DNA from 2 places in the Rhizobium sp. P1_E1 genome. Region 1 is predicted to be linked to the other one. Evidence: predicted binding sites of a transcription regulator. Region 1 holds the regulator's gene; the other holds the start of a gene.
The links. Region 1 encodes PhoB, which activates phosphate uptake and scavenging genes when phosphate is short. Its sites were predicted from a motif close to TGTCATNNANCTGTCAT; they were not measured.

Region 1 (9,764 bases):
GCCGATCCTCCGCATTGCATTCGCGGCCGGCCTATTACGGCGCCTATGCCGCGATCTGGGCGGTTCTTCCTGCCCTCATCGTCCTCTGCCTCTGGCTTTCCATCAGCCCCGGCATCATCCAGTCCTCGGTTCGCGGCGCTGTCCCCGACGACATCAAGGCTCAAGCCTCGGTCGAGCAGGATCTTGGTTATTCGATGGTGGCGACGGTCGCCCGCGGCCTGACGATGCTGACCGCGGATGAAGCTGCGGCGGTCTCCAGCGATCCGGCAGCCCTGCAGGCCAAGCTCCTCGAAAAGGGTGTGCCGCTTGCCGGCCAGCCGCTGCCTTACATGCTCGACGCCGCCAAAAAGCTCAACACCATGAGCATGACGAGCCGCATCGCCATGACGGCTGTTGTCTTCGCTCTCGCGGTTGCCGGCGCCTTCTATGCGCTGCGCTCCATCGCTCCGCGCTTCCGCGCCCGCAACCGGGTCGAGCGCGTCATGCTCTGGGGCCTACTGCTCGCCTCCTCGATCGCCATTCTGACGACGATCGGCATCGTGCTCTCCATGCTGTCGGAAGCTGCGCGCTTCTTTGCGGCCGTTCCCGCCATGGACTTCTTCTTCGGCACCGTCTGGGATCCGCGCTTTGCCGGCGCCGGCAGCTCGTCCTTCGGCCAGTTCGGCCTCATCCCGTTGCTGCTCGGCACGATTTATATCGGCCTGGTGGCGATGCTGGTCGCCGTGCCGGTCGGCCTCTTCGCCGCCATCTACATGGCCGAATACGCTTCGCCGAAAGTGCGCGGGGTCGCCAAGCCGCTCCTCGAAGTGCTCGCCGGGATTCCGACAATCGTCTACGGCTTCTTCGCGCTCGTCACCGTCGGCCCGTTCCTGCGCGATTTCTCCGCCCAAATCAGCGGTCTTCTCAGCGGCAACTATAGCAACTTCATCCAGGCGCAGAGCGTTCTGACGGCCGGCATCGTCATGGGCATCATGCTGATCCCCTACGTGTCCTCGCTGTCGGACGACATCATCACCGCCGTGCCGCGTGCCCTGCGTGACGGTTCGCTCGGTCTTGGGGCCACACGCTCCGAAACCATCAAGAAAGTGGTTCTCCCCGCCGCTCTTCCCGGCATCGTCGGCGCATTGCTGATGACGGCTTCGCGCGCCATCGGCGAAACCATGATCGTCGTGCTGGCCGCCGGTGTCGCCGCCCGCATCCAGATCAACCCCTTCGAGCCAATGACGACGGTGACCGTCAAGATCGTCAACCAGCTGACTGGTGACCTTGAGTTCACCTCGCCGCAGACGCTGGTTGCCTTTGCCCTTGGCATCACGCTGTTCTGCATCACGCTTTGCCTCAATATCTACGCGCTCTACATCGTGCGCAAATACCGGGAGCAGTACGAATGACGGATATTGTTTCTCCCACTTCAGGCGTCACGGTTTCCAAGGCGCCAGTGCGCCGCGATATCGGCATCAAGCGCCGCTACGCCGCCGAGCGCCGGTTCCAGGCCTATGGCATCGCCGCCATCACCTTCGGCCTCGTCTTCCTCTTCATCCTGTTGTGGACGGTGATCGGCAAAGGCTACACCGCCTTCCAGCAGACGGCGATTACCCTGCCGATCGAATTCTCCGAGAAGACGATCGACCCGAACAATAAGCGTGCGACCGACCCTTCGGTGCTGATCGCCGCCAACTACCCGGTTCTCCTACGCGACGCGATCGTCAAGCAGCTGAACGTCAATGCCGCAAGCCGTCCCGATGTGCGCGATGCATCCGCGATGCTCTCCAAGGGTGCGCCGGTCCAGCTGCGCGACATGGTCGTCGCCGATCCGTCGATCATCGGCAAGACGGTCAACGTCACGGTACTCGCCGACGCCAATGTCGACAGCGCCAACAAGGGCCAGATCGATCTGTCGGTCGATGAGAAGAACCGCAAGGTCAACGACAAGCAGGTTGCCTGGATGAACGAGCTGAAGGCGAGCGGCGCTCTCCACAAGCAGTTCAACACCGGCCTCTTCGTCAATGGCAATTCCAGCCGTCCGGAGGCCGCAGGCCTTGGCGTCGCCCTGATCGGCTCGCTCTACCTGATGCTGATCGTGCTCGTGCTCGCTCTGCCGATCGGCGTCGCCGCCTCGATCTATCTCGAGGAGTTCGCGCCGAAGAACAAGCTGACGGACCTGATCGAGGTCAACATCAACAACCTCGCCGCGGTTCCCTCGATCGTCTACGGCCTGCTCGGTCTTTCCGTCTTCATCAACTTCATCGGCCTGCCGCGCTCGGCTTCGCTGGTCGGTGGCCTGGTGCTGACGCTGATGACCCTGCCGACGATCATCATCGCGACGCGTGCGGCGCTGCGCGCCGTGCCGCCGTCGATCCGTGCCGCAGCGCTCGGCCTCGGGGCGTCGAAGATGCAGATGGTGTTTCACCATGTTCTGCCGCTCGCCATGCCCGGCATCCTCACCGGCACGATCATCGGCCTGGCGCATGCGCTCGGCGAAACCGCGCCGCTGCTCTTGATCGGCATGGTCGCCTTCGTCGCCAACGCGCCGACGACACCGCTCGATCCCTCGACGGCTCTGCCCGTGCAGGTCTATATGTGGGCCAACGAGGCCGAACGTGCCTTCGTTGAGCGTACTTCGGGTGCCATCATCGTCCTGCTCCTGTTCCTGATCGTCATGAACATGGGCGCCATCCTCTTGCGTCGTCGCTTCGAGCGCCGCTGGTAAACGGAGTTAAACATCATGAACATGTTGACAGAAGCTGCAGTTGAAAAGGCGCTGGATCACAAGATGAGCAACGTCCCGTATAAGATGATCGGAAAGGATGTCTCGGTTTACTACGGCGAAAAGCGCGCGCTTTTCGATGTGAACCTGAACATCCGCGAAAACACCGTAACCGCCCTGATCGGCCCGTCTGGCTGCGGCAAGTCGACCTTCCTGCGCAGCCTCAACCGCATGAACGACACGATCGACGGCTGCCGCGTCACCGGCAAGATCACGCTTGATACCGACGATATCTATGATCCCGATATCGACGTCGTCGAACTTCGCGCCCGCGTCGGCATGGTCTTCCAGAAGCCGAACCCGTTCCCGAAGACGATCTATGAAAACGTCTCCTACGGCCCGCGCATCCATGGCCTTGCCAAGTCGAAGGCCGATCTCGACCAGATCGTCGAGACCAGCCTGCAGCGCGCCGGTCTCTGGAACGAAGTCAAGGACCGCGTGCACGAATCCGGCACCGGCCTGTCGGGCGGTCAGCAGCAGCGCCTCTGCATTGCCCGTGCCGTCGCCGTCAGCCCTGAAGTCATCCTGATGGACGAGCCCTGCTCGGCGCTCGACCCGATCGCCACCGCCAAGGTCGAGGAGCTGATCCACGAGCTGCGCGAGAACTACACGATCGTCATCGTCACCCACTCCATGCAGCAGGCCGCGCGCGTCTCGCAGCGCACCGCCATGTTCCACCTCGGCAATCTCGTCGAGGAGAACGACACCGACAAGATGTTCACCAATCCCGACGATCCGCGCACCCAGGACTACATCATGGGTCGCTTCGGCTGATCTTGGCGACACCAAGCCTTCCCGTTATTCGAGGATAAAGCCCCATGGCATCGACACATATTTTTTCTGCCTATGATGATGATTTGAAGTTCCTGTCCAGGCGGATTTCCGAAATGGGCGGCCTGGCCGAGCAGATGGTCAGCGAAGCCGTGCGCGCTCTCGTCAACGGCGATACCGCGCTGGCGCAGAAGGTCATCTCCGACGACGTGATCCTCGATCACGCCGAACGCGAAATCGGCGACAAGGCGATCGTCACCATCGCCCGCCGTCAGCCGATGGCTTCGGACCTGCGCGAAATCATGGGTTCGATCCGCATCGCCGCCGATCTCGAACGTGTCGGCGACCTCGGCAAGAACACCGCCAAGCGCGTCATCGCCGTCCAAAGCACCGGCGTTCCCCGCAAGCTCGCTCGCGGCCTCGAGCATCTGTCCGAGCTGGCGCTCGTTCAGCTCAAGGAAGTGCTCGACGTCTACACCAATCGTTCCGCCGACAAGGCGAATGCGATCCGCGAACGGGACAATGAGATCGACGCGATGTACACCTCGCTGTTCCGCGAGCTCCTGACCTACATGATGGAAGATCCGCGCAACATCACCAGCTGCACACATCTTCTCTTCTGCGCCAAGAACATCGAGCGCATCGGCGACCACGCCACCAACATCGCTGAGACGATCTATTACATGACGACAGGCGCTCAGCCGGAAGGCGACCGTCCGAAGGACGACAGCGCCAACACCGTCGGCGCGGTCACCGAATAACCGCCCACACCCCGCCACTTGCGTGCGCGCCCATCCGGGCGCGCACGAGGTCGCAGCCAATTTCTGAATTTGCGCAGGATGCATTGCTTAAATCACCCCCGGTTTAAGGATCATGCGCGAGGAGACCGACACGCATGATCCCGAGAGTTGCAGTTGTTGAAGACGAGGAAGCCCTCAGCGTGCTTCTTCGCTACAATCTCGAAGCGGAAGGCTTCGAGGTCGATACCATCCTTCGTGGCGACGAAGCCGAAATGCGGCTTCAGGAGCGCACGCCCGATCTTCTCATCCTCGATTGGATGCTGCCCGGCGTCTCCGGCATCGAGCTCTGCCGGCGTCTGCGCATGCGGCCGGAAACCGAGCGCCTGCCGATCATCATGCTGACGGCGCGCGGCGAAGAAAGCGAGCGTGTTCGCGGATTGTCGACGGGCGCCGACGATTATGTCGTCAAGCCCTTCTCGACCCCCGAGCTCGTTGCCCGCGTCAAGGCGATGCTGCGGCGCGCCCGCCCCGAGGTGCTGTCGACGGTACTGAAATGCGGTGACATCGAGCTCGACCGCGAGACCCATCGCGTCCATCGCAAGACCCGCGAAGTCCGCCTCGGCCCCACCGAATTCCGCCTGTTGGAATTCCTGATGTCGTCACCGGGTCGGGTCTTCTCCCGCTCGCAGCTTCTGGACGGCGTCTGGGGCCACGATATCTATGTCGACGAGCGCACCGTCGACGTCCATGTCGGCCGCCTGCGCAAGGCGCTGAATTTTTCCAACATGCAGGACGTCATCCGCACCGTCCGCGGCGCCGGTTATTCGATGGAAGCCTGAGGGCTTCCATTTGAGTTGCTGACAAATCCCTGGCAAAACCGCGACGTCATCCTCGGCCTCGTGCCGAGGATCTGCGCTCGGCACAAGGCCGAGCATGACGGAGGAAAACCTGAGCTTCCATCCAGCAACAAAAAAACGGGCCACTCGGCCCGTTTCTGCATTCTAACGATGGTCAGCCCGCTCAGCTGGCCCGCGCGGCTGCCCGGCGGCGTTCGTTGACCGGCTGGTAGGCAAGCTTCTGGTGGTAGCTGCAATAGGGCGAATTGTCGGGGGATTCGCAGCCGCAGAAATGGAAGTCGTCCTTCAGCGGATCGCCGACCGGCCACTTGCAGGTGCGTTCGGTCAGTTCCGTCAGGCCGAGGCGTCGGGAAATCGGCACGACCACGTTGCCTCTCGGCACGTATTCCATTTCCTCGATCGTTTCGATCTCGATCTCTTCCTTCAGCATGGTCGCGCCCTGCTGGCGGGTAACGGTGCGCGTGGCGACCCGTGAGGTGTAGTTCGGTGCGCGCGGCGCCGATGTATTGCGCTTTGGCGTTCGTGCGGCGGTGTTGGTGCCGCCAGCCTTGGCACGGCCTGGAAGGCTCAGCCGGTGCACTTTGCCGATGACCGCATTTCTGCTGACTCCGCCAAGCTGCGCAGCGATCTGGCTGGCGCTCAGTCCTTCGGCCCAAAGTTTCTTGAGTTTCTCGACCCGCTCGTCTGTCCAGTTCATGCCCTGTCTCCACCTTTTGCGTTGGTGATGGCAGAATCCCTCACCGTTGTCCCGGGAGCTCCGAAACAAGAAACGCTTGATCAATTTTGGTGACTAGTTCCGCCGCATGCAGTCTAGTAATTGATCTTTAACCTAGTGTGAGGCTGACTCCGTGACAAGAGTCGCATGAATCCGGATGAATCGAATTCGTAGTTTTCCCCAACTTGCTGCCTCTGCGTGGCATTTCTGCAATAATGCCTGTTGAAGACTGAAAATGCCGCTGTACACCCTTGCTGCATACGCTAAGGGCGCAGTTTTGTTGACATTGCAGCGCGAAAAGGAAATAGTGCCCCTCGCCGCCGCAAGGCGGCATTTTTGATTTTTCGGGCCTGGTTTCCTTAGCCGGAGTCATTGCCCGGCAACTTTGATGGAGATCGCGCCATGGCTGAAGCCGCGCCGCTTTATGACACCTATTCTCGTGCCCCGCTGCGGTTCGAGCGAGGCGAGGGCGTGTGGCTGATCACCGAAAGCGGCGAGCGATATCTCGATTTCGGCGCTGGCGTTGCCGTCACGTCAGTCGGCCACAGCAATCCGCATGTTGTGGGCGCACTGAAGGAGCAGGCCGACAAGGTCTGGCACCTGTCGAACATCTATGAGATCCCCGGTCAGGAACGTCTGGCAAAGCGGCTGACGGACGCCACCTTCGCCGACAAGGTGTTCTTCACCAATTCGGGTGCCGAGGCGCTCGAATGCGCGATCAAGACGGCGCGCCGCTATCAGTTTTCCAAGGGCCATCCCGAGCGCTTCCATATCATCACCTTCGAAGGCGCCTTCCACGGACGGACGCTGGCGACGATCGCCGCCGGCGGCCAGGAGAAATATCTCGAAGGCTTCGGCCCCAAGGCGCCGGGTTTCGATCAGGTGGCTTTCGGCGACATCGAAGCGGTCCGCGCCGCGATTACCGATGCCACGGCTGGGATTCTCATCGAGCCAGTGCAGGGCGAGGGCGGCGTCCGTCCTGCCACCACCGAATTCATGAAGGCGCTCCGCCAGCTCTGCGACGACAACGGCCTGCTGTTGATCCTCGACGAGGTCCAGACCGGCGTCGGCCGCACCGGCAAGCTCTTCGCCCATGAATGGGCGGGCGTCACCCCCGACATCATGGCTGTCGCCAAGGGCATCGGCGGCGGTTTTCCGCTCGGCGCCTGCCTTGCCACTTCAGAGGCCGCCTCCGGCATGAAGGCCGGCACGCATGGCTCGACCTATGGCGGCAATCCGCTCGCCATGGCCGTCGGCAGTGCCGTGCTCGACATCATCCTTGCCGATGGCTTCCTCCAGCATGTGCGCGACGTCGCACTGGTCTTCCGCCAGGGCCTCGCCTCGCTGAAGGATCGTTATCCCGATGTGATCGAAGATATCAGAGGCGAGGGGCTGTTGCTCGGCATCAAGGCTGCCGTTCCCTCCGCCGAACTGCTGCAGGCGATCCGCGCCGCCCATCTGCTCGGCGTACCCGCCGGCGACAACGTCATCCGCCTTCTTCCGCCCCTCGTGGTTACCGCCGAGGAAGCCCGCGAGGGCCTTGCCCGCATCGAGCGCGCCGCCGAAAGCATTCGCGCCTCCAAGGTCAAGAAGACGGCTTGAAGAGATTGCCGCCTTCGGGCGCAGCACAGGTAAGAAGACGATATGAGCCCTAAACATTTCCTCGATCTTTCGGCGGTCACATCAGCCGATCTCAGAACCATCATGAACGATGCGCTCGCCCGCAAGCAGGCCTTCAAGGCCGGCAAGGGCGACAAGCCGCTCGCCGGCAAGATGCTGGCGATGATCTTCGAGAAGCCGTCGACGCGCACCCGCGTCTCCTTCGACGTCGGCATGCGCCAGCTCGGCGGCGAAACGCTGTTCCTGTCCGGCACCGAGATGCAGCTCGGCCGCGCCGAGACGATCGGCGACACCGCCAAGGTGCTGTCACGTTATGTCGATGCGATCATGATCCGCACCACCGAACATTCGCGGCTGGTCGAGCTTGCCGAGCATGCGACCGTGCCTGTGATCAATGCGCTGACGGATGACACCCATCCTTGCCAGATCATGGCCGACATCATGACCTTCGAAGAGCACCGCGGCCCGATCAAGGGCAAGACCATCGCCTGGACCGGCGACGGCAACAATGTGCTGCATTCGCTGGTCGAGGGTGCCGCGCGTTTCGGCTACCGCATGAACATGGCCGTACCCCTTGGCTCCGAGCCCAAGGATCACTATCTGAACTGGGCCCGCAATGAGGGCGCCGAAATCATGCTCTGCCATGATGCCGACCGTGCGGTCGCCGGCGTCGATTGCGTGGTGACCGATACCTGGGTCTCCATGAATCAGGAACATCGGGCCCGGGGTCACAATGTCTTCCAGCCTTATCAGGTCAACGCGGCCTTGATGGCGAAAGCCGGCAATGATGCATTGTTCATGCATTGCCTGCCCGCCCATCGCGGTGAGGAAGTGACGGACGAAGTGATCGACGGTCCGCAATCCGTGGTCTTCGATGAGGCGGAAAACCGTCTTCATGCGCAGAAGTCGATTCTTGCTTGGTGCCTGGGCGCGATCTGAACCATAATCGGACGTCGCGAGTCACAAACTCGCGACCGCGTGAGCGAAGGGCACGCTGGCCCATCGCTCTAAACTAGGAGTGAAAGCCATGGCAGAAGCTGCAGCCGCCCTCGGCCAGTTTGATTTCGCCGGCGATGACCATGTCGTCCCCTTCCAGGTGGAGGGGCTGGATGTGCGCGGCCGCGCCGTCCAGCTCGGCCCGATGCTCGATGCGATCCTCGAGCGCCATCATTATCCCGCACCCGTTGCCCGGCTGCTTGCCGAAGTCGTCGTGCTGACGGTGTTGCTCGGCACCTCGCTGAAGTTCGACGGCAAGTTCACGGTGCAGACCAAGGGCGATGGCCCGGTCGATCTCCTCGTCGCCGATTTCTCGACGCCGGAAAATGTCCGCGCCTATGCCCGTTTCGATCAGGCGCTGCTCAACAAGGCGATCGAGTCTGGTGAAACCGAGCCGGAGCAACTGCTTGGCAAGGGCGTGCTCGCCTTCACCATCGACCAGGGCAAGTTCAGCCAGCCTTACCAGGGCATCGTCGCGCTCGACGGCACTACGCTCGAAGAAATTGCCGGCGTCTATTTCCGCCAGTCGGAGCAGATCCCGACGCGCGTCCGCCTTGCCGCCGCTGAACTCTTCGATCGTGACGATGCCGGCAAGCCGCGCCATCGCTGGCGGGCAGGCGGCCTCGTCGCCCAGTTCCTGCCGGAAGCGCCGGAGCGCATGCGCCAGCCGGATCTCCACGGCGGCGACGGCGACACCGGCAACCGCCCGCATGGCGAGGACGATGCCTGGGTCGAAGCCCGTTCGCTAGTCGAGACCATCGACGCCGATGAACTCACCGACCCGCTTGTCGGTACCGAACGGCTGCTGTTTCGCCTGTTCCACGAGCGCGGCGTGCGCGTCTATGAACCGCGCGCCGTCTTTGATCGCTGCAGCTGCTCGCGCGACAAGATCAAGGGTGTGCTGAAGGGTTTTTCGGCCGAAGAGATCGAAGCCAGCCAGGAAGATGGCGAGATCGCCGTCACCTGCGAATTCTGCTCGACCACCTACCGCTTCGAGCCGGCCGAGCTTCAGCCGGCCGAATAGTTCTGAAAAGAGGCGGTGCGCTATCGCCTCAGTTAAGCACGCGCAGCAGCCCGGGGGAATCCAGCGAGAAGGCGGGGATGTCGACATCGAACATCTCGCCTTCATCCGTTTCCATTTGGTAATGGCCGAACATCAGCCCTGAGGGCGTGTCGAGCGGGCAGCCGGAGGAGTATTCGTAGGTGTCGCCGGGGCTGAGCCGCGGCTGCTCGCCGACGACGCCGGGACCGGTGACCTCGTCCACCTGTCCGTTCTGGTCGGTGATGTTCCAGTAACG
Region 2 (9,764 bases), on a different contig from region 1:
CGCCGCCGGTTTCGAACTGCCGCGCAAGATCGTCGACTGGCGCCAGGTCACCAAGCTGAAATCCACCTATACCGACGCGCTTCCCGGCTATGTCCATCCGGAGACCAAGCGGGTCCACACCTCCTATTCGCTGGCATCGACGACCACGGGGCGTCTGTCCTCCTCCGAGCCGAACCTGCAGAATATTCCGGTGCGCACCGCAGAAGGCCGCAAGATCCGCACCGCCTTCATCTCGACGCCTGGCCACAAGCTGATCTCCGCCGACTACAGCCAGATCGAACTGCGCGTGCTTGCCCATGTGGCCGAGATCCCGCAGCTGACCAAGGCGTTCGAAGATGGCGTCGACATCCACGCCATGACGGCTTCGGAAATGTTCGGCGTGCCGGTGGAAGGCATGCCGGGCGAGGTGCGCCGCCGCGCCAAGGCAATCAATTTCGGCATCATCTACGGCATTTCGGCCTTCGGGCTTGCCAATCAGCTTTCGATCGAGCGTTCGGAAGCCGGCGACTATATCAAGAAATATTTCGAGCGTTTCCCCGGCATCCGCGACTATATGGAAAGCCGAAAGGCCATGGCGCGCGACAAGGGTTATGTCGAAACGATCTTCGGTCGCCGCATCAACTATCCCGACATCCGCTCGTCCAATCCATCCGTGCGCGCCTTCAACGAGCGTGCGGCGATCAATGCGCCGATCCAGGGTTCGGCTGCCGACGTCATCCGCCGGGCGATGATCAAGATAGAGCCGGCGCTTGTTGAAGTCGGCCTTGCCGATCGCGTCCGCATGCTGCTGCAGGTGCACGACGAACTCATCTTCGAGGTTGAGGACGAGGATGTCGAAAGGGCGATGCCGGTCATCGTCTCGGTGATGGAAAACGCCACCATGCCGGCGCTGGAAATGCGTGTGCCGCTGAGGGTCGATGCACGCGCCGCCACCAATTGGGACGAGGCGCACTAAGGCATGTCGCGCAAAACTGTGCAGCGGTTTTGCGACAACGACATGCGTGGAAATAAAGCCTAAAGCGCCAGGAGCGAATCCAAAAGATTGCGACGCGCTTTAGAGCGGCTCCCCAAAATTGGCAAAGATTTTTCTCACTGCCAGAACTCATTGAAAGTGCAGCGATTTATCCCAGGGGATCGTATCGGAACGATACGGCAGGAAGGAACTTATTAACCTTCCTTTTCTATCCCGGTAGGGTCGTAATTTGCAAAGCATGAGTGAGTAGCGGACGCATGCGTTTTCCCAGAACCAATTTGACGGATGCCGGAGATTTTTCCAGCGAGATTGAAACGGACCTTCCGGCGGAAAACCCAGGGGAGAAGCCGGCGGCACCCATCTGGCAGAGTAACTTTTCCCTCGCGCCGAATGTCCGTTTCACCCGTACGCCGGAAACGCTGATCAGCAGGCGGCGCGCGCCGAATGAGCCCGTTCGCGATGATTCGCAGATTGGACAGCAGGCGATACGGATAGAGCCGGTAGCCGTCGACGTGCCCTTCGATATCTATCTGCCGGGGCCGGACGAAATTTCCGCAGCACCGCACAGGGTCGAACTGCAGCAGTCACCGCTCGCTGACGAGACCATCGTGCCGGCCTTCCGTGCCACAGCCGAGCTTTCCTCCATTTCCGATTTCGCCTTCTGGGAAGTCATGGCCTTCGAAGAGGTGCCGGTTCGCGCGCCCGCCTTGGTGTTGTTCCCGAAGACCGAGACCTCGCCCGAGTCGATCACGTCGCTGTTCCGGGTCATGGAATGGCGTCCTGGCCGGTCGGCCCCTGCTCCCGTCACCTCCCGCCCGCTCCCGCAGCCCGCTGCGATCTCCGCAAAGGTCGCCGTGCGCCCTCCGGCCGCCCCGTCCCTGGAAAGGCCCAGCCGCATCGCTGTCGAGGCACCGGTCGCGCCCGTACCTCAGGCGGCGCCAACCTCTCAGGTCGCGCCAGCCCCTCAAATCGCATCAGCCCCTCAGGCAGCACCAGCGCCGCAGCGCACGCCGCCTGTCGCCGCGGTCCTGCCGTCGCCGCGCCTGGCCGCGCGGCCCGAAAGGATCGACGCATCCGGCTATCAATTCCCGCCGCGTGCCCTGCTGCAGGAACCGCCGGAACGCCTCGGCGAGATCATGTCGCAGGAGACGCTGGAACAGAATGCCGGGCTTCTGGAAAGCGTGCTGGAAGATTTCGGCATCAAGGGCGAAATCATCCATGTTCGTCCCGGTCCTGTCGTCACCCTCTATGAATTCGAGCCGGCGCCGGGCGTGAAATCGTCGCGGGTCATCGGCCTTGCCGATGATATCGCCCGCTCGATGTCGGCGCTTTCGGCCCGCGTGGCCGTCGTCCCCGGCCGCAACGTCATCGGCATCGAATTGCCGAATGTGACACGTGAAACCGTCTATTTCCGCGAGATGATCGAGAGCCAGGATTTCGAGAAGAGCGGTTACAAGCTGGCGCTCGGCCTCGGCAAAACCATCGGCGGCGAGCCTGTCATCGCCGAGCTCGCCAAGATGCCGCATCTGCTCGTGGCCGGCACCACCGGCTCCGGCAAGTCGGTCGCCATCAACACGATGATCCTGTCGCTGCTCTACCGCATGACGCCGGAACAGTGCCGCCTGATCATGGTCGACCCGAAGATGCTCGAACTGTCAGTCTATGACGGCATCCCGCATCTGCTGACGCCCGTCGTCACCGATCCGAAGAAGGCGGTCATGGCGCTGAAATGGGCCGTGCGCGAAATGGAGGAGCGCTATCGCAAGATGTCGCGCCTCGGCGTGCGCAATATCGATGGCTATAACGACCGCATGGCACAGGCCCGCGAAAAGGGCGAGACCATCCATGTCATGGTCCAGGTCGGCTTCGATAAGGGCACCGGTGTTCCGATCGAGGAAAGCCAGGCGCTGGACCTGACGCCGATGCCCTATATCGTCGTCATCGTCGACGAGATGGCCGACCTGATGATGGTCGCCGGCAAGGACATCGAAGGGGCAATCCAGCGCCTCGCCCAGATGGCCCGCGCCGCCGGCATCCATTTGATCATGGCGACACAGCGTCCGTCGGTCGACGTCATCACCGGCACGATCAAGGCAAACTTCCCGACCCGTATCTCCTTCCAGGTGACCTCGAAGATCGACAGCCGCACCATTCTCGGCGAACAGGGCGCCGAGCAGCTGCTCGGTCAGGGAGATATGCTGCATATGCAGGGCGGCGGGCGGATTTCCCGCGTCCACGGTCCTTTCGTCTCGGATGTCGAAGTGGAAAAGGTTGTCGCCCATCTGAAGACCCAGGGCCGCCCGGAATATCTCGACACCGTCACCGCCGACGAGGAGGAAGAGACGGAAGAGGAAGAAGCCGGCGCCGTCTTCGACAAGAGCGCCATGGCCTCGGAAGATGGCAACGAACTCTACGAGCAGGCGGTCAAGGTCGTCATGCGCGACAAGAAGTGCTCGACGTCCTACATCCAACGCCGCCTCGGCATCGGCTACAACCGCGCCGCCTCACTGGTGGAGCGCATGGAAAAGGAAGGTCTCGTCGGCCCGGCCAACCATGTCGGCAAGCGCGAGATCGTCTCGGGACGGGGTGACGGCGATTAATCGGCAATGGCATGGAGTGCACTGCGCACTCCATTTCATGTCCTCAAGGCAGCCAGCCGAAGCGTCTCGCTGACAAATGCGGTCTTTCCGCCGGTGTAAAAATCCCAATCGCCGCCTGCCTCTGCGGCCAACCGGCGTTTCAGATCGGCATAGGCCGTGGCTCTCTCGGGGTGATCCCTGAGATAATCGCGAAACAGAATGCGCTCCCGATGTCCGCGATTGTCGGGTCCGCAAAGGTAGAGCTTGAAGCCGTAAGCTTTATGATCGCGGGTGAAAGCCCATCGTTGCTCTCCGGTATCGCCGTGGAAGACGAAATCGGCAGCGCGCACCACCTCGATCGCCGTCGGCAGGAACTCGTCGGATATCATCACGGCATTAAGGTCGATCTTCGGCTTGGCTGCCAGCCCAGGCACTGATGTGCTGCCGATATGATCGATGGAAAGCAGGCGGTCACCGAGCAAGGCGGAAACCTCCGCGCTGATCTCGTCAAACAGCAGTGGCCAAGAGGGATCGTAGTCGGCCACTTTGATGGCGCGCATGCCTTTTCCCTCGAGCCTGGTCAATGCGCCTTGGTCAGCAATCCGTCCAGGATCTCGATCATCTTCTGCTCGGCCTCTTCGAGCGAGCCGCTATTGTCGAGCTCCACCACGTCATATTCGCCGCGCACCGTCAGCGGTCCGCGGGCGAGCCGGGCCATGATATCTTCATGCGTCTCGCGTCCGCGAGCCTCCAGCCGGCCGGCAAGCACTTCGGGGCGGGCGGTGACGTTGATGACCTTCAGCCGCGGGAAGGCCGCCTGGAAGCGGTGAAGCGCCGAGCGCGAGCCGTTGGCGACAACGACATGGCCTCTGGACAGCGCCACCGAGACCTCGGCGGGAATACCGTATTTCAGGCCGTGCGCTTCCCACCAGACGGCGAAGGAGCCTGATTGCTCCATGGCGGCAAACCCTTGGAGGGAGACGGAAAGATGGTCCTCGCCGCCGGCATCGCGGTGGCGGGTGATGACGCGGCGGACGAAATGCACGTTCTCACGGCCGGCAAAACGCCGGGCGGCGAGGTTCATCAGCGTGTCCTTGCCAGCACCGCTCGGACCGACGACAACGACCATGATGCCGCGCTCGGCACCGGCTCCTGCGTGGGGTTCGTGCGGCATCATGCGACACGGCGTCCCTGGCGCCAGACGGAGCGTGTCACCGGCACGCCGTGCGAACGATGGACGCGGACAAGATCGGCGCGCAGCCCGGTTGCGATCCGGCCGCGATCGTCGAGGCTGACGGTGCGGGCGGGCGTCGACGTCACCATGGCGATCGCCTTCGGCAGGCTGATGCTCTCCACCTCATCGGCGAGAATGAAGGGCGCATGCAGCAGGCTGAGCGGCACGTAGTCGGAGGAAAGCACGTCGAGCACGCCCATCTCGGCAAGGTCGCGGGCGGCGATGTTGCCGGAATGGGATTTGCCGCGCACGATGTTCGGCGCGCCCATCAGCACGCTCATGCCGTGCTCGTGCGACGCCCGGGCGGCGTCGAAACTGGTCGGGAACTCGGCCAGGCGCACACCGTTGTCGATCGCCTCGTCGACATGCGAGAGCGTCGCGTCATCGTGGCTAGCCACGGTGATGCCGCGCTCGGCGCAGACCTTGGCGATGGCATTGCGATGCGGCGTCGAATTGCGCGCCGATTCTGCCTGACGCTTGGCAACGAAACGGGCGAAAGCCTCGTCGCTCAGGCCCCGCTTCTTCTGGTAGTAGAAGATATATTGGTCCATCGTCTGGAACTGACGCTGGCCGGGCGCATGATCCATCAGCGAGACGAGCCGCACATGCCGGTCGTTTTCGAAATCGCCGAAGTGTTCGAGCACGTTGTCGGCCGAGACCTCGCAGCGAAGGTGGATGAGGTGCTCGGCGCGCAGCCTGCCTTCCTTCTCCGCCGATTGGATGGCGTCCGCCATCTCGCGCATCTCGCCATGTTCGAAGCCGCCGTCCTCGTCCGCACCCATGCGCAGGCAGTCGAACACCGTCGTGATGCCTGACGTGACGATCTGGGCGTCATGCGCTTGAACTGCGGCGGTCTTGTTCCAGCGAATGCCGGGACGCGGTTGATAATGGCCTTCGAGATGATCGGTGTGCAGCTCGACAAGGCCTGGAATGACGTAGTCGCCTTCGAAATCTTCGCCGGCTACCGAGTTGCCCTCGGAGATGTCGGCAATCTTCCCGTCGCGGATGAGGATCGAGCCTAAGAGGATGTCATCCTCGAGAACGATGCGGGCGTTGGAAAACACGGTCTCTTTGCTCATGTCGTCAGGTCTTTCAGCTTTTGGCGCCGGCAAGCGGCAGCCAGGAATGAACTTTGAACGGGGCATCGCGCGTCTCCTCGATGAAGACGGCAAGGCCGGAAATCGAAAGCGGCCGGCCGATGAAATCGGCAAAACGCTCTGTCAGGATCGCTTTCATCACCTGAGCACGTGTCTCGGGCACTTGGCCGCTCAGCGTCATGTGAAAGCCGAAATCCTCCATGACGTAAGGATAACCCCAGCGCTGCAGATGGGCGCGCTGGCTGTCGCTGAGCTTCTCCGGATTGCGCCGCGCCATATCGGCCTCGGAAAGCGCTGCCCGGAACGGTTCGAAGGACCTTACCACCTTCGCGGCGAAATCCTGAAGAGGTTGATGAAGTGAACCGGGAACGAGGGCAAAAAAACGGCCGAGCTGGCCGAGCACGAGCTCAGGAATCTCGAAGGCTTGCGTGCGCTGGGCAAAATCCTCGGCAACGGTCATGAGATCCTCCTCGGTGACCGAGGAGGCGAGGGAAAAGGGCGCCTTGATCGTGGCGTGAAAGCCGTAACGGCGCGGGTCGGCGGTCAGCTCGAACTGTTCTGCCGCCCCCAGTTGCTCATATTCCGGTGCAGGGTAGGTCTCGCCGGTGAAAGCATGGCGGCCGAGCCAGAGCGAGGCCGCGCCGGTCAGGGGATCATCCTTCGGCGGCGAGAAATAGAGAGCGTAGCGCAAGGCTTTTATCCTGGAGATCGTCCAAACGGGGAGGGCACTGTGCAGTGATTTGGCGGCGAACCGCAAGCAGGCTCCCGGCTAAAAGATTTCCGTGACAGAATGATGATGGCGGCAGCGGCGCCACTGCTTTGATGGATGGATCAGTGGGCTTTCGTGCCCATCAGCCGGTGGCGCAACGCGTTCGAGGCGGCGTCGAAAATGAAGACGACAATCAGGATCAGAATGACCATGTAGGCGACGTTTTCCCAGTTGGCGTTGGTGCGCATGGCCTCCCACAGCTTGAGGCCGATGCCGCCGGCGCCGACAGCGCCGATAATGGTCGCGCCGCGCACGTTCGATTCCCATTGGTAGAGCGTCTGGCTGACGAAGACGGGAACGATCTGCGGCATAATGCCATAACGATGAACGAGCACGGTCTGAGCGCCTGTTGATTTGATGCCTTCCCGCGGCTTGTTGTCGATATTCTCGAGGCCTTCGGAATAGAGCTTGCCGAGCGTGCCGGTCTCGGTGAGGAAGATCGCACCGCTGCCGGCGAGCGGGCCGGGCCCGAAGGCGCGCGTCAGGAACAGCGCCCAGATCAGCATATCGACCGAGCGCAGGAAATCGAAGAAGCGCTTCAGGACCTGGTTCAGCAAGCGGTTCGGCGTGATATTGCGCGCTGCCAGGAAGGCGAGCGGAAAGGCGGTAAGCGAGCCGAGCAGCGTTCCGAGGAACGCCATGACGATCGTCTGGAAAAGCTTGGTCCAGACGTCGCCGTGCTGCCATTCGCTGTTGTTCCAGATATCGTCGAAGGCGAGCGACAGGTTGGATTGGTCGGGCTTGATGCGCGGACCGGAGACGATGAGGCCGACGACCTCGCCGACCGGCTTGTCGAAGAAGGATGATTGCGTGTCGAAGATGAAATTCGCCCAGCCGATGAAACGTTTGCGGATCTTCACCCGGTCGACTGAGATGCTGACATTGCCGGCAAAGCCGAGATCCGCCAGCACGTTGTCATCATAGACTGTCATCCAGCCGGGTACCGGTCCGACGACTTTCGGCGCGCCGCTCGAAACTTCCACCGGGACGCTGACGCCATGCGCGGTGACGATAGTCTCGCTCTTCGAAACGGTGACGCTGCCGCCGGTGCCGCTGATCGAAACGGTGATGCTGCCGTCGGGATTGTTGACCAGCCAGTCCGGGTGCGGATTGTCGCCGAGCGGCGAGAAACGCGGATAACGGATGTCGATCGAGCCGTCATCCCCAATGCGGAATTCCGGCTGAACGTCGTAGCTCACCCATTGGCTGAGATAGATGCCGACGCGCTCCCAATGGGCTTCGGCAAAAAGCTTGGGCAGGTCGAAGAACCAGACGGCATAGAGGCTGTAGAGCAGCGTTGCGATGAGGATCATCAGCCCGCCGAAACGCTGGCGGAACGACCGGTGGAAATATTCCGGATAGCGCGTTTCTATCTCATGCATGCGGTTTGCGTCGATCACCGTCATGGCGGCCTCAATGTTGCAGGAGGAAGGCGTGCTCGCCGACGAGGCGGCGGCGCAGCCATGCGGAGAACTGGTCGACGGCGACGATCGTCACGAACAGCAGCAGAACGAGCGCTACCGTCTTGGCGCCGAAGCCGCGCGAAATCGAGAGCTTCAGTTCCTCGCCGATCCCGCCACCGCCGACGGCGCCGATGATGGTCGAGGCGCGCACGTTGATCTCAAGGCGCAGCAGCGCATAGGAGGTGAAATTCGGCAGCACTTGCGGCAGGGCGGCAAAGCGCACGCGTTCCCACCAGTTGGCGCCGACGGCTTTCATACCCTCGTGAGGCTTCATGTCGATATTTTCGGCCACTTCGTAGAAGAGCTTGCCGAGCGCGCCGATCGTGTGCAGGGTGATGGCGATGATGGCGGCGACCGGCCCGATCGACAGGATCGCCGAAAACAGCCCGGCAATGACGATTTCAGGGAAGGCCCGCAGGAACTCCATCAGCCGCTTGGTGAAGATGCGCAACGGCCATGAATTCGTCAGGTTGCGCGCAGCAAAGAAGCTCAATGGGACGGCAAAGACGAAGGCGACGATCGTCGAGATCAGCGCGACGTTGATGGTGACGATCATCAGCTCGAAATATTCGGGAATGTAGAAGGCGCCCCAGACGTAGACACGGCCCCTGTCGAAGTTGAATTCCTCGCCGCCCTTGTCGTTGACGCTCGCTATGTCAAACAGCGCGCGCCAGACGTCGTGCCAATCCCTGGGGATGAGCCAGCTCAGAAAGTCGAAGAGATGCGGCAGACGGTCGAAGAAATGGCCGGCATTGCTCTCGTCGGCGAAGCGGACGGAGCTGACGAAAGCCGCAATCAGGATAACCAGGCCGAGGACGGTATAGAAGCGGCGCTTGGCGACCATCCGGTCCCAGGCGGTGCCGATCTCCTTGGTGCTCTGCATGTGCGGGTGTGTATCGGCAATAGTCATCAACGCCTCGCCTACTTCATAATTCTATCCCCAAATCGGAATCGATTTGAGGATAGAATTATGCAGCAATTCGAAGTGCTACGGCGTCCTTTGCGCGTCTAAGACGCGCGGCGCCGTAGACAAAAGATAGAGGGCGGCCGTCGCCGGCCGCCCCCATTCGAAACGGCTCGATCAGCCGCCGATGGCAGCTTTACGGACGTCGACGACGGCATTGTAGAAGTCGTGCTTGACAGGCGCGTAGCCCTTGTAATCGCCGCCTTCGACAGCGGCGAAGCACTTGTGATCCTTCTCCGGCAGAGCCGTGAAGAAGGCTGCAAGCTTCGTCTGCCACTCTTCGCCGAGAGCGTTGCGAACGACGAGCGGGCCGTTCGGGATCAGCGGCGAACGCCATACTTCGACCAGCTTGTTCGGATCGACGGCGCCCTTGTCGACTTCCTTGCGGAAGGTACCGGAGGTGTAGCCGTCCTTGAAGTCGCCGATGCCCGAGCTATCGTCGACGGCAATGTCGACCTTGCCGTCATAGGCAGCGAGAAGGTTGTTCTCGTGACCGCCGTTGAACTGGGTCGAGGCGAAGAACTTGTCGTTCGGCATGCCCGTGTCCTTCGGGATCTGCGTCAGCGGAACGAGGTAGCCGGAGGTGGAATCCGGATCGGCGTAGCCGAGCTTCTTGCCCTTGGCGTCCTTGATGGACTTGATGCCGGAGGACTTCAGAGCAAGGCCGATCGAGTAATAACCCGTC

Region 2: AC1D1Z_RS01385 (DUF1045 domain-containing protein) is a predicted target of PhoB. The motif match lies at 6,666-6,682, and genes of this name have one in related genera.

Annotation. Positions count from the first base shown of each region.
Region 1 covers NZ_JBFUAY010000006.1:92,841-102,604, reverse strand. Annotated here, with positions in the region: gene pstC (phosphate ABC transporter permease subunit PstC) at 1-1,391, shown strand, start outside; gene pstA (phosphate ABC transporter permease PstA) at 1,388-2,710, shown strand; gene pstB (phosphate ABC transporter ATP-binding protein PstB) at 2,726-3,541, shown strand; gene phoU (phosphate signaling complex protein PhoU) at 3,586-4,299, shown strand; gene phoB (phosphate regulon transcriptional regulator PhoB) at 4,434-5,117, shown strand; gene AC1D1Z_RS04655 (GcrA family cell cycle regulator) at 5,299-5,832, opposite strand; gene AC1D1Z_RS04650 (aspartate aminotransferase family protein) at 6,253-7,452, shown strand; gene argF (ornithine carbamoyltransferase) at 7,495-8,409, shown strand; gene AC1D1Z_RS04640 (Hsp33 family molecular chaperone) at 8,498-9,490, shown strand; gene apaG (Co2+/Mg2+ efflux protein ApaG) at 9,519-9,764, opposite strand, start outside.
Region 2 covers NZ_JBFUAY010000001.1:261,756-271,519, reverse strand. Annotated here, with positions in the region: gene polA (DNA polymerase I) at 1-955, shown strand, start outside; gene AC1D1Z_RS01405 (DNA translocase FtsK) at 1,231-3,573, shown strand; gene AC1D1Z_RS01400 (GrpB family protein) at 3,609-4,112, opposite strand; gene phnN (phosphonate metabolism protein/1,5-bisphosphokinase (PRPP-forming) PhnN) at 4,133-4,729, opposite strand; gene AC1D1Z_RS01390 (alpha-D-ribose 1-methylphosphonate 5-triphosphate diphosphatase) at 4,726-5,865, opposite strand; gene AC1D1Z_RS01385 (DUF1045 domain-containing protein) at 5,879-6,574, opposite strand; gene phnE (phosphonate ABC transporter, permease protein PhnE) at 6,715-8,058, opposite strand; gene phnE (phosphonate ABC transporter, permease protein PhnE) at 8,066-9,025, opposite strand; gene phnD (phosphonate ABC transporter substrate-binding protein) at 9,197-9,764, opposite strand, start outside.